Regions from separate parts of the Marinobacter sp. MMG032 genome, predicted to be linked through region 4. Evidence: predicted binding sites of a transcription regulator. Region 4 holds the regulator's gene; each other region holds the start of a gene.
What was found. The regulator sigma-54, encoded in region 4, starts transcription at its own class of promoters, with help from an activator protein. The targets are predictions, from matches to a motif close to ANTGGCATNNANNTTGCTNT.

Region 1: a site for sigma-54 is predicted at 2,328-2,347, ahead of flhA (flagellar biosynthesis protein FlhA). Genes of this name have one in related genera too.
Region 2: a site for sigma-54 is predicted at 1,416-1,435, ahead of flgB (flagellar basal body rod protein FlgB). Genes of this name have one in related genera too.
Region 3: a site for sigma-54 is predicted at 2,378-2,397, ahead of ABNF92_RS00035 (PEP-CTERM sorting domain-containing protein). Genes of this name have one in related genera too.

What each region holds. Positions count from the first base shown of each region.
Region 1 is NZ_CP157802.1:3,863,336-3,867,547, forward strand. It holds gene ABNF92_RS17760 (class I SAM-dependent methyltransferase) at 1-333, opposite strand, end outside; gene ABNF92_RS17765 (uracil-xanthine permease family protein) at 314-1,570, opposite strand; gene upp (uracil phosphoribosyltransferase) at 1,573-2,211, opposite strand; gene flhA (flagellar biosynthesis protein FlhA) at 2,430-4,212, shown strand, end outside.
Region 2 is NZ_CP157802.1:446,691-450,902, reverse strand. It holds gene ABNF92_RS02075 (adenylate/guanylate cyclase domain-containing protein) at 1-230, opposite strand, end outside; gene ABNF92_RS02070 (Mpo1-like protein) at 232-543, opposite strand; gene ABNF92_RS02065 (nitroreductase family protein) at 711-1,262, shown strand; gene flgB (flagellar basal body rod protein FlgB) at 1,502-1,900, shown strand; gene flgC (flagellar basal body rod protein FlgC) at 1,935-2,384, shown strand; gene ABNF92_RS02050 (flagellar hook assembly protein FlgD) at 2,403-3,080, shown strand; gene ABNF92_RS02045 (flagellar hook protein FlgE) at 3,108-4,212, shown strand, end outside.
Region 3 is NZ_CP157802.1:7,096-11,307, forward strand. It holds gene ABNF92_RS00025 (hypothetical protein) at 1-450, shown strand, start outside; gene ABNF92_RS00030 (glycosyltransferase) at 480-1,547, opposite strand; gene ABNF92_RS00035 (PEP-CTERM sorting domain-containing protein) at 1,725-2,273, opposite strand; gene ABNF92_RS00040 (exosortase/archaeosortase family protein) at 2,491-3,927, opposite strand; gene ABNF92_RS00045 (PEP-CTERM sorting domain-containing protein) at 4,043-4,212, opposite strand, start outside.
Region 4 is NZ_CP157802.1:3,684,256-3,688,467, reverse strand. It holds gene lptA (lipopolysaccharide transport periplasmic protein LptA) at 1-61, shown strand, start outside; gene lptB (LPS export ABC transporter ATP-binding protein) at 39-764, shown strand; gene ABNF92_RS16975 (RNA polymerase factor sigma-54) at 922-2,442, shown strand; gene hpf (ribosome hibernation promoting factor) at 2,543-2,851, shown strand; gene ptsN (PTS IIA-like nitrogen regulatory protein PtsN) at 2,939-3,409, shown strand; gene rapZ (RNase adapter RapZ) at 3,438-4,212, shown strand, end outside.

The sequences.
Region 1 (4,212 bases), 180 kb from region 4:
TTCGACCATGTGGAGCAGGGGATGTTTCTGGCGTAACCGGATGCCCCGGGGAGTCATGCCGCAGGCGATTTCCAGCACCTGGGTGATGCCTTTGTCGCGGATGGCCTGGTCGATCAGGTGGTCGATGATCAGATGGCGTTGCAGGAGGAAGGTGCTGATGTTGCCACCGATAGCCGCCTTGCTGGCGGCCTCGAAGGGTGTCATCAAGCGGTATAGCCAGCGGCCTTTTTCCGTTGCCAGGGTATCGTCAGAAAGCCCGTACCGGTGCCAGACGGCACCGGTATAGAGGGCAGTGAAGCTGATGCCGGAGCTGTCAGTCGGCTTTCTGCTCATAGACGGCTTTGCCCCATGCCTCGCGGCTGCCTGGGAGGATCAGGTTCAGGATGATGGCCGCTACCGCACAAAGCGCGATGCCTTCCAGGTGCCCCAGCACCATCCCGCCGATACCGAATACCAGGGTGACCCCGACGATCACCAGATTGCGAGACTGTGACAGGTCCACCTGGTGACGGATCAGCGTGTTAAGGCCAACCACGGCAATGGAGCCGAACAGCAGGCACAGAATGCCGCCCATAACGGGGACCGGGATGGTCTGCAGTGCCGCGCCGAACTTGCCAACAAAGGCCAGAACGATGGCTACGCCGGCCGCCCACCACATGACTTTCGGGTTGAAGTTCTTGGTCAGCATGACCGCGCCGGTGACTTCAGAGTAGGTGGTGTTGGGTGGTCCACCGAGCATGGAAGCAGCACTGGTGGCCAGGCCGTCACCCAGGAGGGTGCGGTGGAGGCCCGGCTTTTCCAGATAGTTCTTGCGGGTCACGTTGCCAATGGCCAGTACGTCGCCAATGTGTTCGATGGCCGGGGCGATGGCCACCGGAATCATGAACAGCACGGCGCCCCAGCTGAACTCGGGCGCAACGAAGTTGGGAACGGCAAACCAGGCGGCTTCTTTGATGGGCGTAGTATCTACGATGCCGGCAAATGCGGAGAGGATGTAGCCGGTGATCACGCCGAACATGATGGGAATCAGTCGGAAGATGCCTTTGGCCCAGACCGACATGATGATGGTTACGGCCAGGGAAATCATCGCGATCCAGATAGCGGTGTCGTAGGGGATCAGCTGGTTGGCGCCGTCACCCGTACGGCCGGAGGCCATGTGAACCGCAACCGGCGCCAGGCCGAGACCAATGGTCATGATCACGGGGCCGATGACCACTGGCGGCAGCAGGCGGCGGACAAAGCCGGTGCCCCGCATCCGAACCAGGCCACTCAGGAAGATGTAAAGAATACCTGCGGCCATCAGGCCGCCCAGGGTTTCTTCCATGCCAAACCGGCCCTTGGAGGCGATAACGGGGGCAATAAAGGCGAAGGAGGACGCCAGGAAGATCGGGATCTGACCACCGGTCACCACATGAAAGATCAGGGTGCCCAGGCCGGCGGTGAAGAGGGCCACGTTGGGATCCAGGCCGGTGATCAATGGCATCAGCACCAGGGCACCGAAGGCCACCAGCAGCATTTGTGAGCCGGCAATGGCCTGTTTCCAGACCGGGTCGTTGGTATGGTCCTGCATGCTTAAACGTCCTTCTGCTTGGTGCCGAAGATCTTGTCGCCGGCATCGCCGAGACCCGGAAGGATATAACCTTTCTCGTTCAGGCGTTCATCAACGGAGGCCGTGTAGATCGACACGTCCGGATGGGCCTCGAGGACTTTCTTGACGCCCTCGGGCGCGGCTACCAGAACCAGGGCCCTGATCTCGGTGCTGCCGGCTTTCTTGAGCAGGTCAATGGTGGAGATCATGGAGCCGCCGGTAGCGAGCATGGGATCGACGATCATGGCCATTCGCTGATCCAGCTCACCCACCAGTTTTTCCAGATAGGTGCTGGCCTCGAGTGTCTCCTCGTTGCGGATCTGGCCGACAACACTGACCCGGGCAACAGGAATGAGGCTCAGAACACCGTCGAGCATGCCAAGCCCGGCCCGGAGGATCGGAACGATGGTGACTTTCTTGCCGTGAATCTGTTCCACATTCACTGGGCCGGCCCAGCCTTCGATGGTTTTTTCCTGCAGGTTAAAGTCCTTGGTGGCCTCGTAGGTCAGAAGTGCACCAACTTCCTGTGCCAGCTCCCGGAAATTCTTGGTGCTGATATCCGCACGGCGCATGATGCCGAGCTTGTGGCGGATCAGAGGGTGTTTTACCTCGTGGATTGGCATGGGGTCACCTGTGTGTCTGGTTGGGGTTTTAGCGTCGCAATTAAATGGCGCAAGGATACCGCATCTGGCAAGGCGAGTCAGGCCGCAAATGGCCGGTTCGCGGAAATCCACTAAGGGCTGGTACGGATCTTGCGATAACTCTTCCAAACGACGCCGCCGCGTCAGATTTTCGACCTTTGAAACGCCTGCAGGCACGGCCAATCGGAGAAGTATCCGGCATGGACAGAGCTTTAGTCCTCAATAACGTCAAAACCCTGACGCGGGGAAATCTGGGCATTCCCATCATGCTGATGGGCTTGCTCGGTATGATGATTCTGCCCATGCCGGCGTTTTTGCTGGACGTGTTCTTCACGTTCAACATCACCCTGTCGATTGTCATTCTGCTGGTCTGTGTCTACGCCCTTCGGCCCATGGAGTTTGCCTCTTTCCCCACGGTACTGCTGGTGGCCACGCTGCTGCGTCTGGCCCTGAACGTGGCGTCCACCCGGATCGTGCTGTTGAACGGCCACGAGGGCGGCGACGCGGCCGGTAAGGTGATCGAATCCTTCGGTGCGGTACTCATCGGAGGCAACTACGCCGTGGGTCTGGTGGTCTTTGCGATCCTGATGATCATTAACTTCCTGGTGGTCACCAAGGGCGCCGGCCGGGTCTCCGAAGTGAGTGCCCGTTTCACCCTGGATGCCATGCCCGGCAAACAGATGGCCATTGATGCGGATCTTAACGCCGGCCTGATCAATCAGGACGAAGCGAAGCACCGCCGGGCCGAGATTGCCCAGGAAGCGGATTTCTATGGTTCCATGGACGGTGCGTCCAAGTTCGTTAAAGGCGATGCCATTGCCGGCCTGCTCATTCTTGCCATTAACATCGTCGGCGGGATCGCCATCGGTATGCTCCAGCACGGCCTGGATTTCGGGCTGGCCATGGAGCGCTATGCGCTGCTGACCATTGGTGACGGCCTTGTGGCACAGATTCCCTCGCTGCTGCTGTCCACGTCTGCGGCGATCATGGTAACGCGGGTTACCTCAAGCCAGGACATGGGCGGCCAGATCCTGCAGCAGATGTTCAGTGCGCCGAAGGCGCTGTCCATTGCCGCAGGAATCCTGATTATCCTCGGCCTGATTCCCGGCATGCCCCATGTGGCTTTCCTTGGTCTGGGTGCGCTGGCTGGCGGTGCTGCCTGGTATATCTGGAAACACCAGAGGCAGACTGTCGAGGAGGAGGGCGCCTTCCCGGCCAGGGGCGCTGGCGGCGCGGCACCTCGGCCGGCGGGCCGGGATCTGCCGCCGGGTGGTGATGCAGGCGGCGATCAGGGTCGTCAGCTGCCGGCACCCGGAGAGACTAAAGAACTGGGTTGGGACGATGTATCCACCGTCGATATCGTCGGTCTGGAAGTGGGGTATCGGCTGATTCCGCTGGTGGATAAGTCCCAGGGCGGTCAGTTGCTCAGTCGCATCAAGGGTGTTCGTAAAAAACTGTCCCAGGATCTGGGGTTCCTGATGCCTTCGGTGCACATTCGCGACAATCTGGACCTGATGCCCAACGTCTATCGCATCACCCTGATGGGCGTAACCATCGCCGAGGCGGAGATTCACCCGGACCGGGAGCTGGCCATCGACCCCGGCCAGGTATTTGGAAAGGTCGAAGGGATTGAAGGAAAGGATCCGGCGTTCGGTCTGGATGCCTGCTGGATCGAGCCCGATAAGAAAGACCAGGCACAGACCCTTGGCTATACCGTGGTCGATGCCAGTACCGTGGTTGCCACCCATCTGAACCAGGTGTTGCAGAAACACGCCCACGAACTGCTGGGCCACGAGGAAGTCCAGAAGTGGCTGGATCAGCTTGAGAAGATTTCTCCGAAGCTGGCCGAAGAGCTGGTACCCACCACCGTTTCAATCAGTCTGCTCCTGAAGGTCTTGCAGAACCTGCTGAAGGAGGAAGTGCCGATCCGGGATATGCGGTCCATTGCCGAGGCCATCGTGAATGTTCATCCGAAGAGTCAGG
Region 2 (4,212 bases), 990 kb from region 4:
GCTATGTGGGGCCAGGTGAGCGCGCCGGCCACCAGCCAAAGCAGCCAATGGGCAAACACACCTTGCAGAACACCGGTTACGATAATGGCGGCGGTTGAGGTATAGGCGAGGATCCGACCGTTGTAATCGGGCATTGGCGGAATGGCAATCGGGTTGCCCGATGCCTCAGACGCCAGGGATCTGCCTGCGGAGCTGCTGGCATTGCGCAAGTCTGCCGGAGCGCTCATCATTTCAGAAACGGATCCTGCCAATTAGCATGTCACGGAACATGACCCAGTCGCCCATCAGGCTGTACAGTGGGTACTTGAAAGTAGCGGGTCGGTTTTTCTCAAACTTGAAATGGCCTACCCAGGCAAAGCCATAGCCAATAACGGGCAGAGCCAGAAGCCACAAGAGCTTGCCTGATGTCAGGGCCCACAGGGCCACGATCAGAACCAGCAGGCTGCCGACGAAGTGCAGACGGCGACAGGTCACGTCGCTGTGTTCTTCAAGGTAGTAAGGATAGAATTCGGAAAAGCTGTTGAAGGTTTGCTGGTTGCTCATTGTGTTGCCACTCATCATTGTACGACCGCGTCATTTATAATTGTTGGCAGACCCGACTACGACCAAAGGTTAACAGCATTACGTACAAGCCACAATTCACAGCCGGGAATTATGGTCGTACCGAATTTTTGAAATCCATCAGAATAGCGATCAGACAGCGAGCAGATATGACAGCAGTTACCGATTTCCTTCTTAGCCGTTCGTCAGAGCCCAGGCTGGAGTCGCCTGCACCGGACCCGGCAACCCTTGACCGTGCGTTTGCCTGCGCCGCTCGCGCTCCTGACCACGCGCTGCTGAGACCCTGGCGTTACCTGGTTATAGAGGGCGAAGGTCTTGAGGCGCTGGGCGAACTGTTTGCCGCCACCTGCGCCAATAACAGCGACGAGAAAGAGATCGAGAAGCTCAGGCGTGCACCTCTCAGGGCGCCAATGGTGATCGTGGGTATCGCATCGCCCAGAACGCATCCCAAAGTACCTGAAGTCGAGCAGTTGATGTCCGCCGCAGCCGGCATGAGTTTTATTGAGCTTGCCTTGCAGGATGCCGGTTACGGAGTGATGTGGAGAACGGGCGGTGTTGCCTACCATTCCTCGGTTCACGCCGGGCTGGGGCTGGAAGAGCATGAGCAGATCGTCGGCTTTCTCTACACCGGAACAGTCTCCGCCTCCAAGCCGGCGGTTCCCAGGCCGGCGGTTGATGAATTTGTGCGTCACTGGCCCTGATACCCTGACCGAATTCCCCCGGTCCTCGCCGGGGGAAGCAGCTTGCCGCTTTTTCCTGTCCGCTCCTTGTGCACTTTTCCCTGACAATTGTTTTGCCACTGGCCAGGGCCCGCCAATGCTGACTTTCCTGACAAATTTACGCCTCATCTGAATTCTGGCATCCAGCTTGCTTCAGTCCCGTCAAAGAGCACAGCCGGCAAAAGCAGCTCGGCATACCAGTGCAGTTTTCGGGAGGCAACATGGCAATTACGTTTGATTCGGCTCTGGGCATTCATCAACACGCGGTTGAAGCGCGTGTAAAACGCGCCGAAGTTTTGGCAAACAACCTGGCGAACGCCGACACCCCGGGTTTCAAGGCGCGGGATCTGGATTTCCAGGCAATGATGCAGAAGGCTCAGGAGCAGGTCAGCGGATTCCAGATGGCCAAAACCCATGACGCGCATATGGATACCTCGCCATCGGCCTCGGAGAGCGATTTGATGTATCGGGTTCCAAATCAGCCGTCGGTTGACGGCAATACGGTAGACGCCCAGCAGGAGCAGACCCGTTTCATGCGCAACGCCATGGATTTCCAGGCCAGTTTCCAGTTTTTGAACAGCAAGTTCAGCGGTTTGACCAAGGCCCTCAAGGGCGAATAAGCCGAAGTCACAGGATTAGCGAAGGAGAATTCTCATGTCACTGGGCAGCATTTTTGACATCGCCGGTTCCGGCATGACCGCGCAATCACTGCGGCTGAACACAACCGCGTCGAACATCGCCAATGCGGAGACCGCAAGTTCCAGCACGGGCGAAACCTATCGGGCCCGAAAGCCGGTTTTCGCGGCCATTCAGCAGTCCATGATGAACCCCGGGCAGGGCGGTTTTCCGATGGCTGCCGATGAGGGGCCAGGCGCGGGTGTAAGAGTTGAGGGTATTGTTGAGAGCGATGCTGAACTGCAGATGCGTTACGAGCCCCATCACCCGGCGGCCAATGAAGACGGATATGTCTATTACCCCAACGTGAATGTGGTCGAAGAGATGGCGGACATGATGTCGTCGTCCAGAAGTTTCCAGATGAATGTGGATGTCATGAACACTGCCAAGTCCATGATGCAGCGCATTCTGACTCTTGGTCAGCAGTAACAGGGTGAGGAGCACAACATGACTGCAGTGAATGCAACAGACGCGTCGGATGTTCTGAGCCAGTACCAGCTGAAGCAGCAGAATGGCGGCCAGGGCACCAGCGAGCTGGGCCGGAATGAGTTTATGGAACTGATGCTGGCGCAGCTGAAAAACCAGAACCCGTTGGAGCCCCAGGACAACGGTGAATTCATCTCCCAGCTGGCGCAGTTCAGTTCGCTGGAGGAGATGCAGAATCTCTCCGGTACGGTTGAGGATGTGGTAGGGCAGTTCCGATCCACTCAGGCGCTCCAGGCGTCGGCCATGGTGGGCAAAACCGTGCTGGCCCCCTCCCAGATCGGGATCCTGGGTGCCGAAGGTGAAATTACCGGGACCATTGAAGTGCCCGCTTCCACGGGCGGCCTGCGCCTGTCCATCGAGGGACAGAACGGTGAGCGGGTACGTCAGATCGATATGGGCAGTAGCCAGGCAGGTGTTGTGTCCTTCCGCTGGGATGGTCAGGACGGCAACGGCAATCCCTTGCCGCCGGGCCCCTACCGAATTGTGGCAGAAGCTTCCTATCCCGATGGGCCGCAGCAGCTGGGCACCATGGTGAGTGCCAATGTGGATAGCGTATCCCTGGGCCAGGGCGGCTCGATAACACTGAATCTTGCGGGCATGGGCTCTATTGCCCTGTCTGATGTGAAACAAATTAACTGAGACCGGTGAGACACCAAGGGGTGAACCATGGCATTTAATACAGGTTTGAGCGGCCTTCGTGCGGCATCGGTGGATCTGGACGTCACCGGCAACAACATTGCGAACGCCAGCACCGTTGGCTTCAAGGGCAGTAAGGCCCAGTTCGGCGATCTTTACGCCAGTGGCTTTCTGAGCGCGGGCACCAACCCGATCGGTGACGGTGTTCGGGTCCAGGACGTTAAGCAGTCTTTCGGCCAGGGCAATATCAGCTTCACGGACAACGGTCTGGATATGGCGATTGCCGGCGATGGTTTCTTTATCCTGAATAACGGCGGTGAAATTCGTTATTCCCGTGCAGGGCAGTTCGGCATTGATAAGGACGGCTTTGTAACGAACAACCAGAATATGCGGGTGCAGGGATACACCGCCGATGAAGACGGTAACCTTTCCGGGATTCGTGGTGATTTGCAGATCGAAACTGACAACTTGGCGCCACGCCGAACTACGAATCTGGACTCTGATTTAAACTTGGACTCGCGGGAGCCGGTGCTGGAATCCAGGGTGACCCAGCTTGGCCAAGTGTCTGTGGAAGATCTGATCACTAACGGTGGCGATGAATTTGTTATCTCCTACGCGGATGGCAGGCCTAATCAGCAGGTGCAGATCCCTGCAACTGTATCGAGTGATGGTGGTGCCACCACACGAAATATAACAGCCCGAGAAATCGCTGATCAGCTAAACAGCATTGATGGAGTTTCTTCCTCCGCAACCACAGGCTTTCGATTCGAAGGCGATGGTGGTGGAGTAGGTTCACTTGAGACTGTGTTAAGCGATCCAAGCTTTGTTTTCGAGCTGGATATTGATGGCCAGAATGTGCTTTCGACGTCGGGCGCAGCTACAAAGCAAAGCTTGGTTGATGCGATCAACTCGTCAAATGCAAGTTCCGTTTCAGCCTTTCTGGTTGATGCTGTAGATTCGAACGGCGATCCCCTACTTGATGGCAATGGCGATCCAATTCAGGACATTAGAATTACAGATAATCGCGGTTCTGATCTGACTGTGAGTTACGGAATTTCAGGAAGTTTGACGGCCTATGACAAGGTCGGAAATCTCGATGTATTTGCCGATCGAAGCGTCCAGGACATAATCACTA
Region 3 (4,212 bases), 550 kb from region 4:
ATCCGGAACAATCACTTTGAAAACTTTCATGCGCCGGATCATGCGGATCATCTTTGGGCGCCCGTTGTTTTAATGTGGAATGGTGCGCGCGATACCATCTTGGAAAACAACACGTTTGTAAATGTCGATCGAGCTATCGCGTTCGGGTTGCTGGATCGGCCGAAAGATCACTCCGGCGGTGTCATTCGAAACAATCGCATTTACTATGACGAAGGACTATACAGCAGTCAAAGGCGACGGGGGTCTGATGGGGCAATTATTGTGTGGAGTTCGCCAGGCACTATCGTAGACGGGAATGAGGTGTTTACTCGGGGAAATCTGAATCGCTCTATTGAATTCCGGTTTGATACCAGCGGGGCCAGTGCCATCAATAATACGGTGGATGCGCCCATTGGCACCCGCGATGGCGGGAGTTACAAAGGGTCCGGTAATCGATTGGTGCCAGAGTAGTGCTAGCTTCCAGTGTTCGGCATTAAAAATCACTCGTAGCAGCGTTCGTACTGCTGCACCATATGTTCTGCGGAAAATCGTTCTGTAAAGTGCGTCTTGGCTTGTTTCGACATTTTGGAGAGTGCGTTCGGGTCTTGCAGTAATTCCTGTATCGCCCGGGTAAATGCGGGAAGATCGTCGCTCTCAACCAGTTTTCCTGTTTCGCCATCGTCGACGATTTCGGGTGTTCCGCCAGCACCAGTGGCGACTGTCGGAATTCCCAGGCTCATGGCTTCCAGAAGCGTCATGGACGTGCCTTCGGTAAAAGAGGGCAGTAGGAACAGGTCCATCAGGCCCAGGTAATCGGCCGGCTTTGATTGGAAGCCTGTAAAAATAACTGACTCCCCAAGGTTTAATTCAGCGGCAAGGTTTTCCAGATTTTCCCATTCCGGGCCATCGCCGACCAGGAGAAGCCGCACCTTTATGCCTCTGTCGAGCAGAGCTCGCGTTGCCTTTAGCATCAGTGCCTGGTTTTTCACCGCGTCCAGTCGGGCAACGGTGCCGATCACAGTTTCGTCTTGTTTTATCCCGAGTTCTTCTTTCAATGCAGCGCGTGCTTTCTCACTAACTTCCAGCGGGGCAATGCCGTTGTAGATGACGGTGATTCTGTCTCTGGGAAGGTATTCGTATTCAACCAGGGCGTCGCGAGTCGCGGAGGAAATGGCAACAAGCTTGTGGGAGGTGCGGGCGATGATGGGGTTAATGAACCTTGCTTTTTTGCGGTATTGGTCCGGATGGAAGCGCCCATGCTCTGTGAAAACCACCTTTGCGCCAGTGCCCCAGTGGGCAAACCAACCATAGGCGTAAGGTGAGTATTGGTGGCAATGAACAATATCGAATTTGCCGGACTTGATCAGATGCCTGAGCCAGAGAATGGTTTTTAGATCAAAGCCGGGGGCTCTTTGCCGCGAGTGGAGCTTTATGCCGTGTTCGGTTTCGAGTGCCTGGCCAATAGCGCCAACTTCCCCATCAATACAGGCAATTTCGTTGTGAAACCGATTTTTATCGAGGTTGGTGACCAGTTGCCGGATGACTTGTTCGGTGCCGCCGAAGCCCATGTTGAAGGTGATGTGGAGAATGCGAACCGGTGCTCTCATAATTTCCATGGGGTTGGACCCGATAAGGTTTGAGTCTTGAGGCCAGAGTATATCGGGTTATTGTTCACATAGTGAATGATGTCTGGAACATAGAAAAGCCAGCCCGGTGGCTGGCTTTCTGCAGGCTTGGCTTGGAGCTCAGGAAAGCTTTTTGCGGCGAACGGCCACAAGGCTCAAGATACCTAGGCCAAACAGTGCCAGCGTACCTGGTTCAGGCACGAGGGATACGTTGTCCAGCAAGATGCCGATGTTGTCACCACCATCGTGTTTGAAGATTAGATTGCTGGTGGTCTGGCTGGTGAGCGTAATGTCCCGGACGATGGTCTGCCAGGGGTCATTGGCTGACACAAGAAAGGTTTCGGTGAGGAAACCGTCCAGAGAAACTTCCACGGAATCAGCCGCACTGTTCCTCTGGTTGCCAGAGATGTCGAAGCTCAGGGTGTAGGTGCCCGGATCAAGGGTCAAAGCGATGCTCTGGAGAGTGCCCGCGTTTCTGTTTGAGCCATCGAGGTCCACGCACTTACCAGCTCCGCCGGCACAGGTAAGGTTCCAGTCATTCGGGGTGGCAATCAAATCAACGGTACCGTCGGTTACGGTCCAGTTGGTAAAACCTGCGTAATTGGTTTGCGATACGCCATCGGCCAATTCTGACTCAAAGTTGTCCTGGAAAATAACGCCTGCGCTCACGGAGAAACTAAAAAGCGCGGTCGAGAGGAGAGTGGCTAACCGTTTATACATCATATTGGTACTTCCCAAATTAAACGAATGCGTTAATACAGCCTACGTTTGATTAAGCAGGATCGGTGCCAATATTTAAGCTACTGTTTTTAATGTCTTTTTTTGTCGGCGGGTGAGGGGTGTGTAAAGAAATTCGACGAGTAGTTTGATCTGTGTATCCCGTGGTTTACAGCTGCGTTTCTACCATCGTTTTGATGCGCTCGAGTCGGGATAACTCGTCGCTGCAGTCCCTGTCGCTACAGGGCACCTGGATGGTCACGAGCGCGAAGCGGTTCTCGCCGCTGAGCGTGGCGGGAATCTGGAGTAGTTTGGCCTTTCGGTAATTCAGGCTACTTCTGCTTCCTACCTGATACCACTGAGCCATCAAAACACGATCGCGGGTGAGGATGTTGAGGTAAAGCGAGACGCCTGGAGCAACTCGCTCCTCAATCTGCCAAGTGGAGTTGTCGAACATGGTTGGCAGGTAAGGTACCAGCTTATCATCTGCTGTGGTTTTCTGACTTTGCGCGAGAGAAACCGAGGTATTGCCGGCTTTGAGGATTTTCTGGTCGAGATATGAAGGCAGGCTGATTGGCAAGGGCAGGTCATTGCTCTCTCCACGTGCCTGAAAGCCATCGAGTTCCAGAGTCCAGGCGGGCTGTTGTCCGGCGCTTGTTTGTGCAAGTGTAAGTGCCACGGGGCCGAGTAGCATGGCAATGATGAGTGCCGGAATGCCAGCTTTGGCAATGTTTAGCCTGATAGCTGTGGGCTGCTGGTTGGCCTTGCTTCTCTTGCGAACGGGTGAGAAATACAGAGCCGGCAGAATGAAAGCCCCGAAAACGATCCAGCCCATGGTTTCGTGGTCGGTGAGCAGGTCGCTCTGCATGTTGGTCTCATAGGCGACAAAAACCAGAATTGTGATGCGTACCCAGTTCGCGACCAGGCCGATCAGCATGGCGACGACGACGGTGATTAACCAGCCTTTCCAGCGGTAATCATTGAGAATGGAGGTCATCATGGCCAGAAGGATGGAAATGGCAAAATAACGAATGCCGGAACAGCCATCGGCAATCAGGAGTCGGCCGTAGGGCAGGGTTATGCTGTTTCCCTCAATCAGTGCTGTCATCCCGAACAATCGAACCCAGCTGCCTACAACAGCGCTGGCAAGCGATACCAGCGGCGGAACCAGGTCTGCCCAGAAAGGCAGTGAGAGTGAAAGAAGGGCAACATAAGGCAGAAAGCTGAGCGCCCTATGAAAGCCCAGCAGCGTCCATGCAACGGCCATTACGCCTGCCGGCAGAACCAGATAGGCGAGGGTGTCAATGCGGACCAGCTCGAGCAGGAGCCACACGAGAGTAACTCCGATGAGCGCGATGCCACCGAGCAGGAGGTATGGTTTTTGGATTACGCCGCTCGTGCTGCTGGCGGGCCTGGGCGGATGAATCACTAGCAGGCCCAAGAAAATGACGGCGGTGGCAAGGCCATGAGCCAGCACCTGCTCGAACTCAAGCCAAACGGTGGCGAGCCTGAACCAGGTTGGAAAGAAAAGTACGACGGCAACAGCCGAAACAACCAGAAAGGGTAGGGAATAGGGGAGGTTGTCGAATGTCTTCCTTAACATCATTTTTCCGCCGGACTACTTGGTCTTTGGAAGAATAACGTGATTGCTATTCCGGTAAAAGACAAATCAAAGCACGAAAAAAGCCAGCCGAAGCTGGCTTTTTCGCGACCTGTCGAAATCAGGCTTTCTGACGACGACGGGCTGCACCGAGGCCGGCAAGGCCGAGGCCGAGAAGGGCCAAAGTACCAGGCTCAGGTACGGCAGTTACAGACTCCATAAGAAATACAAAATCGTCGAAATCGCCGTCATAATCTGGATTGTTGGCGTTTAAGTCCTCAAATGCCATTA
Region 4 (4,212 bases):
ACGCAGCGCCGACAGACGCACTGACAGACAGGAAACCGATGGCAGTTCTGAGAGCCAGTAACCTGGCAAAGAGTTACAAGCAGAAAAAAGTGGTGATCGACGTTTCCCTGGAAATTCGCAGTGGGGAGATAGTGGGACTGCTTGGCCCCAACGGCGCCGGGAAAACCACCTGCTTCTACATGATCGTCGGGCTGGTCCCTGCCGATCGTGGCCGTATCACCATCGACAGCCGGGATATTACGCCACTGCCGATGCACGGACGCGCCCAGCAAGGCATCGGTTACCTGCCCCAGGAAGCCTCGGTGTTCCGCAAGTTGTCGGTACGCGACAACATCATGGCGATCCTCGAAACCCGTCGGGGGCTGGGCAAAGCGGATCGAGAGAAAAAGCTCGAGGAGTTGCTGGAAGAATTCCACATAACCCATATCCGGGACAGCGTTGGCATGGCCCTGTCGGGAGGGGAACGGCGACGGGTGGAAATTGCCCGGGCGCTGGCCATGGAACCGGCCTTCATACTTCTGGATGAACCCTTCGCCGGTGTCGACCCGATATCCGTAAGCGACATCAAGCACATCATCCGGCATCTGCGTGACAAGGGTATTGGCGTTCTGATTACCGATCATAACGTGCGAGAGACCCTGGACATCTGCGAGAACGCCTACATTGTCTCCGGAGGCCACATCATCGCCTCCGGCAATGCCGATGCGATTTTGGCCAACCAGCAAGTCAAGGAAGTCTACCTGGGCGATGAATTCAGGCTGTGACACCGAAAGGCTCATTGTTTTGATGACCTGTAGCAAGTAAACTCGGCAAAGAACTTGCTAGGGTAAAATAAAACGACGGCAAGTAACCGGCATATATAGAATTTTTCACGACTTATGACACAAAGCGCTGATGAGTGACGGATCCTGAACCATGGTTATGAAAGCCTCCTTACAGTTAAAGCTGGGTCAGAGCCTGACCATGACGCCCCAGCTGCAACAGGCGATCCGGCTTCTCCAGCTCTCCACCCTCGACCTCCAACAGGAAATCCAGCAGGCACTGGAATCCAACCCCATGCTGGAGACATCCGAGGACGATGATCAGGCTGACGCAACCGCCGAGAACGACGAGCGCGAGACTAACGATAAAGAATCCGCGGCCGAGTCCGCGCCGGAACCTTCGAGCGACTGGGACGAATCAGAGAACGGTCCGGACTGGTCCTCCGAGAACGACATTCCGGACAACATTCCGGATGACCTGCCAGTAGACACCGCCTGGGACGACATCTACCAGTCCGCGCCCGCGCCGGCCGCCCGCAACGACGACGAGAACGATCACGATTTCGAGACCCGCAACTCGCCCACCGAAACACTTCAGGATCACCTGGAATGGCAGCTCAATCTGACCCCGCTGAGTGAACGGGACCAGGCCATTGCCCATGCCCTGATGGACGCTGTGGATGAGCGCGGCTATCTCACCAGCCCCCTGGAAGAAATCCACGCCGGACTGCTGGATGAGAACGAGGAAGACCCTCTGGAACTGGATGAAGTGGAAGCCGTCTTGCACCGCCTCCAGCACTTTGATCCGCCAGGGGTGTTTGCCCGGGATCTGCAGGAATGCCTGCTGATCCAGCTCAACCAGCTACCACCCGAGACGCCCTGGCTGGCCCAGGCGCGACTGGTGATTACCCACTACATCAATCTGCTGGGCAACCGTGACTACGCCCAGTTGCTGCGGCGCAGCCGTCTGAAAGAAGATCAGTTGCGGGAAGTCCTGGCATTGATCACCGGCCTTAACCCGCGGCCGGGCGACGTGATTGATCGCGCCGAACCCGACTACGTTATTCCGGACGTTATCGTTCGCAAGCACAATGGCCGCTGGCGTGTTGAGCTGAATCCGGAAATTGCCCCGCGCATTCGGGTGAATGCCAGCTATGCTTCACTTATAAGGCGTGCGGACAGCAGTGCCGACAACACCTACCTGCGTGATCAGTTGCAGGAGGCCAAGTGGTTTATCAAGAGCCTGCAGAGCCGCAATGAGACCCTGTTGAAAGTGGCGACCCGTATTGTCGAACACCAGCAGGGATTCCTGGATCACGGCGAGGAAGCCATGAAGCCGCTGATTCTTTCAGACATCGCCCAGGCGGTAGAAATGCATGAATCGACGATTTCACGGGTAACCACCCAGAAATACATGCATACCCCAAGGGGCATTTTCGAGTTGAAATATTTCTTCTCCAGCCACGTCAGCACTGACGAGGGTGGCGAATGCTCCTCCACGGCCATCCGGGCGATGATCAAGAAGCTCATTGCTGCGGAAACCCCCAAAAAGCCGTTGAGCGACAGTAAAATTGCAGCCATGCTAGGGGAACAGGGAATCAAGGTTGCGCGACGCACCGTTGCCAAGTACCGGGAGGCCATGCACATTCCGCCGTCCAACGAGCGCAAGCGGCTGGTCTGAATACCCCGGTGCGGGACGCAACACCTTATTCGCCGGCGCACACTGCGCCAGCACCCAGACCGGCTCCCGGGAGCCGGCACGATGACAACAGGAGACGCCTATGCAACTCAATATTTCAGGCCATCACGTAGAACTGACTCCCGCACTGAAAGATTACGTTTCAGAGAAGTTCGAAAAGCTCGAGCGTCACTTCGACCACATCAGTAACTGCCAGGTGACCCTGGAAGTGGAAAAGGTGCGCCAGATTGCGGAAGCCACGTTGCACGTGGTTGGTGGTGAGATTCACGCAAAGGCAGAAAACGAGGACATGTACGCAGCCATCGATGCCCTGATCGATAAACTGGACCGCCAGATCCTCAAGCACAAGGAAAAGAATGTAGACCGGATGCACGGAAACGGCTCTCGCTAACTGGCTGTTTTCATGCAAGTCATCTAATCGAGCTGCGACATGAACAACGTGTCGCAGCCTTTTTTTTAACGGAAACGCAGTCGATCCATGAGCGACACATCCCTGACCATAGACACTATTCTTGTTCCGGAGCTCACCCTCTGCAGGGTACCTGCGTCCAGCAAGAAACGGGCCCTGGAGTTTATTGCCGAGCAAATAAACCACCAGGACAACACGCTCAGCGAGACCCAGCTCTTCAACAACCTCATTTCCCGTGAGCGCCTGGGCAGTACCGGCATTGGCCAGGGGATCGCCATTCCCCACTGTCGCCTGGAGGGCCTTGATCACGTGGTGGGCGTGCTGATGACGCTCGAAGAAAGCGTTGAATTCGATGCCATCGACAATCAGCCGGTGGATCTGATTTTTGCCCTGATCGTCCCGAAAGAGGCAACCAGCGAACACCTGGAGCTGCTCAGCCAACTGGCAGAGAAGTTCAATGAGCGGTCGTTCTGTGATCGCCTCCGGCAATGTGAGGACGCCGGCACGCTGTACCAGCGCATGACCGCCTCAGGCGGCTGATTTTCATTGCAGTGGAGGTGATTTGGTCATGAAGCTGATTATCGTCAGTGGCAGGTCCGGTTCGGGTAAAAGTACCGCGCTTCATGTGCTGGAGGACCTCGGGTTCTACTGCATCGACAATCTTCCCATTGGCTTGCTCTTTCCTCTCACCCGGGAAGCAGCGAGCCAGACCAAGCCCGGCCGGCTCGGCAAGATGGCGGTCAGCATTGATGCGCGCAACCTTTCCGGCGAGCTCGCCAATTTCGAGGAAATTTACCGGCGCCTCCAGGAGACCGGGGTTACCGTTGAAATTATCTTCCTTGATGCCGACGAGCAGTCACTTCTCCAGCGTTTCCATGCTACCCGCAGAAAGCACCCGCTGAGTGACGACAGGACCTCCCTCAGGGAAGCCATTACCAGCGAGAAGAAGCTGCTTGAACCACTTTCCAAGCTTTCCGACCTGTATGTGAACACCACCGGTATGTCGATGTACGAACTTCGGGATATGGTGAAGCAGCGAGTCGTGGGCCGGAAGGATCAGGAACTGGCACTGCTGTTCCAGTCGTTTGGCTTCAAGCACGGAGTACCGCTGGATTCCGACTATGTTTTCGATGTTCGCTGTTTGCCCAACCCTTATTGGGATACCAGTCTGCGGAAGTACGTGGGCACGGATCAGCCGGTTATAGAATTTCTGGAAAAAGAACCGGCGAGCCGGAAGATGATCGACGACCTGAAGGCCTTCCTGGATACCTGGCTGCCTTCTTTCGCAGACAGCAACCGCAGCTATATGACGATTTCCATTGGCTGTACCGGCGGCCAGCACC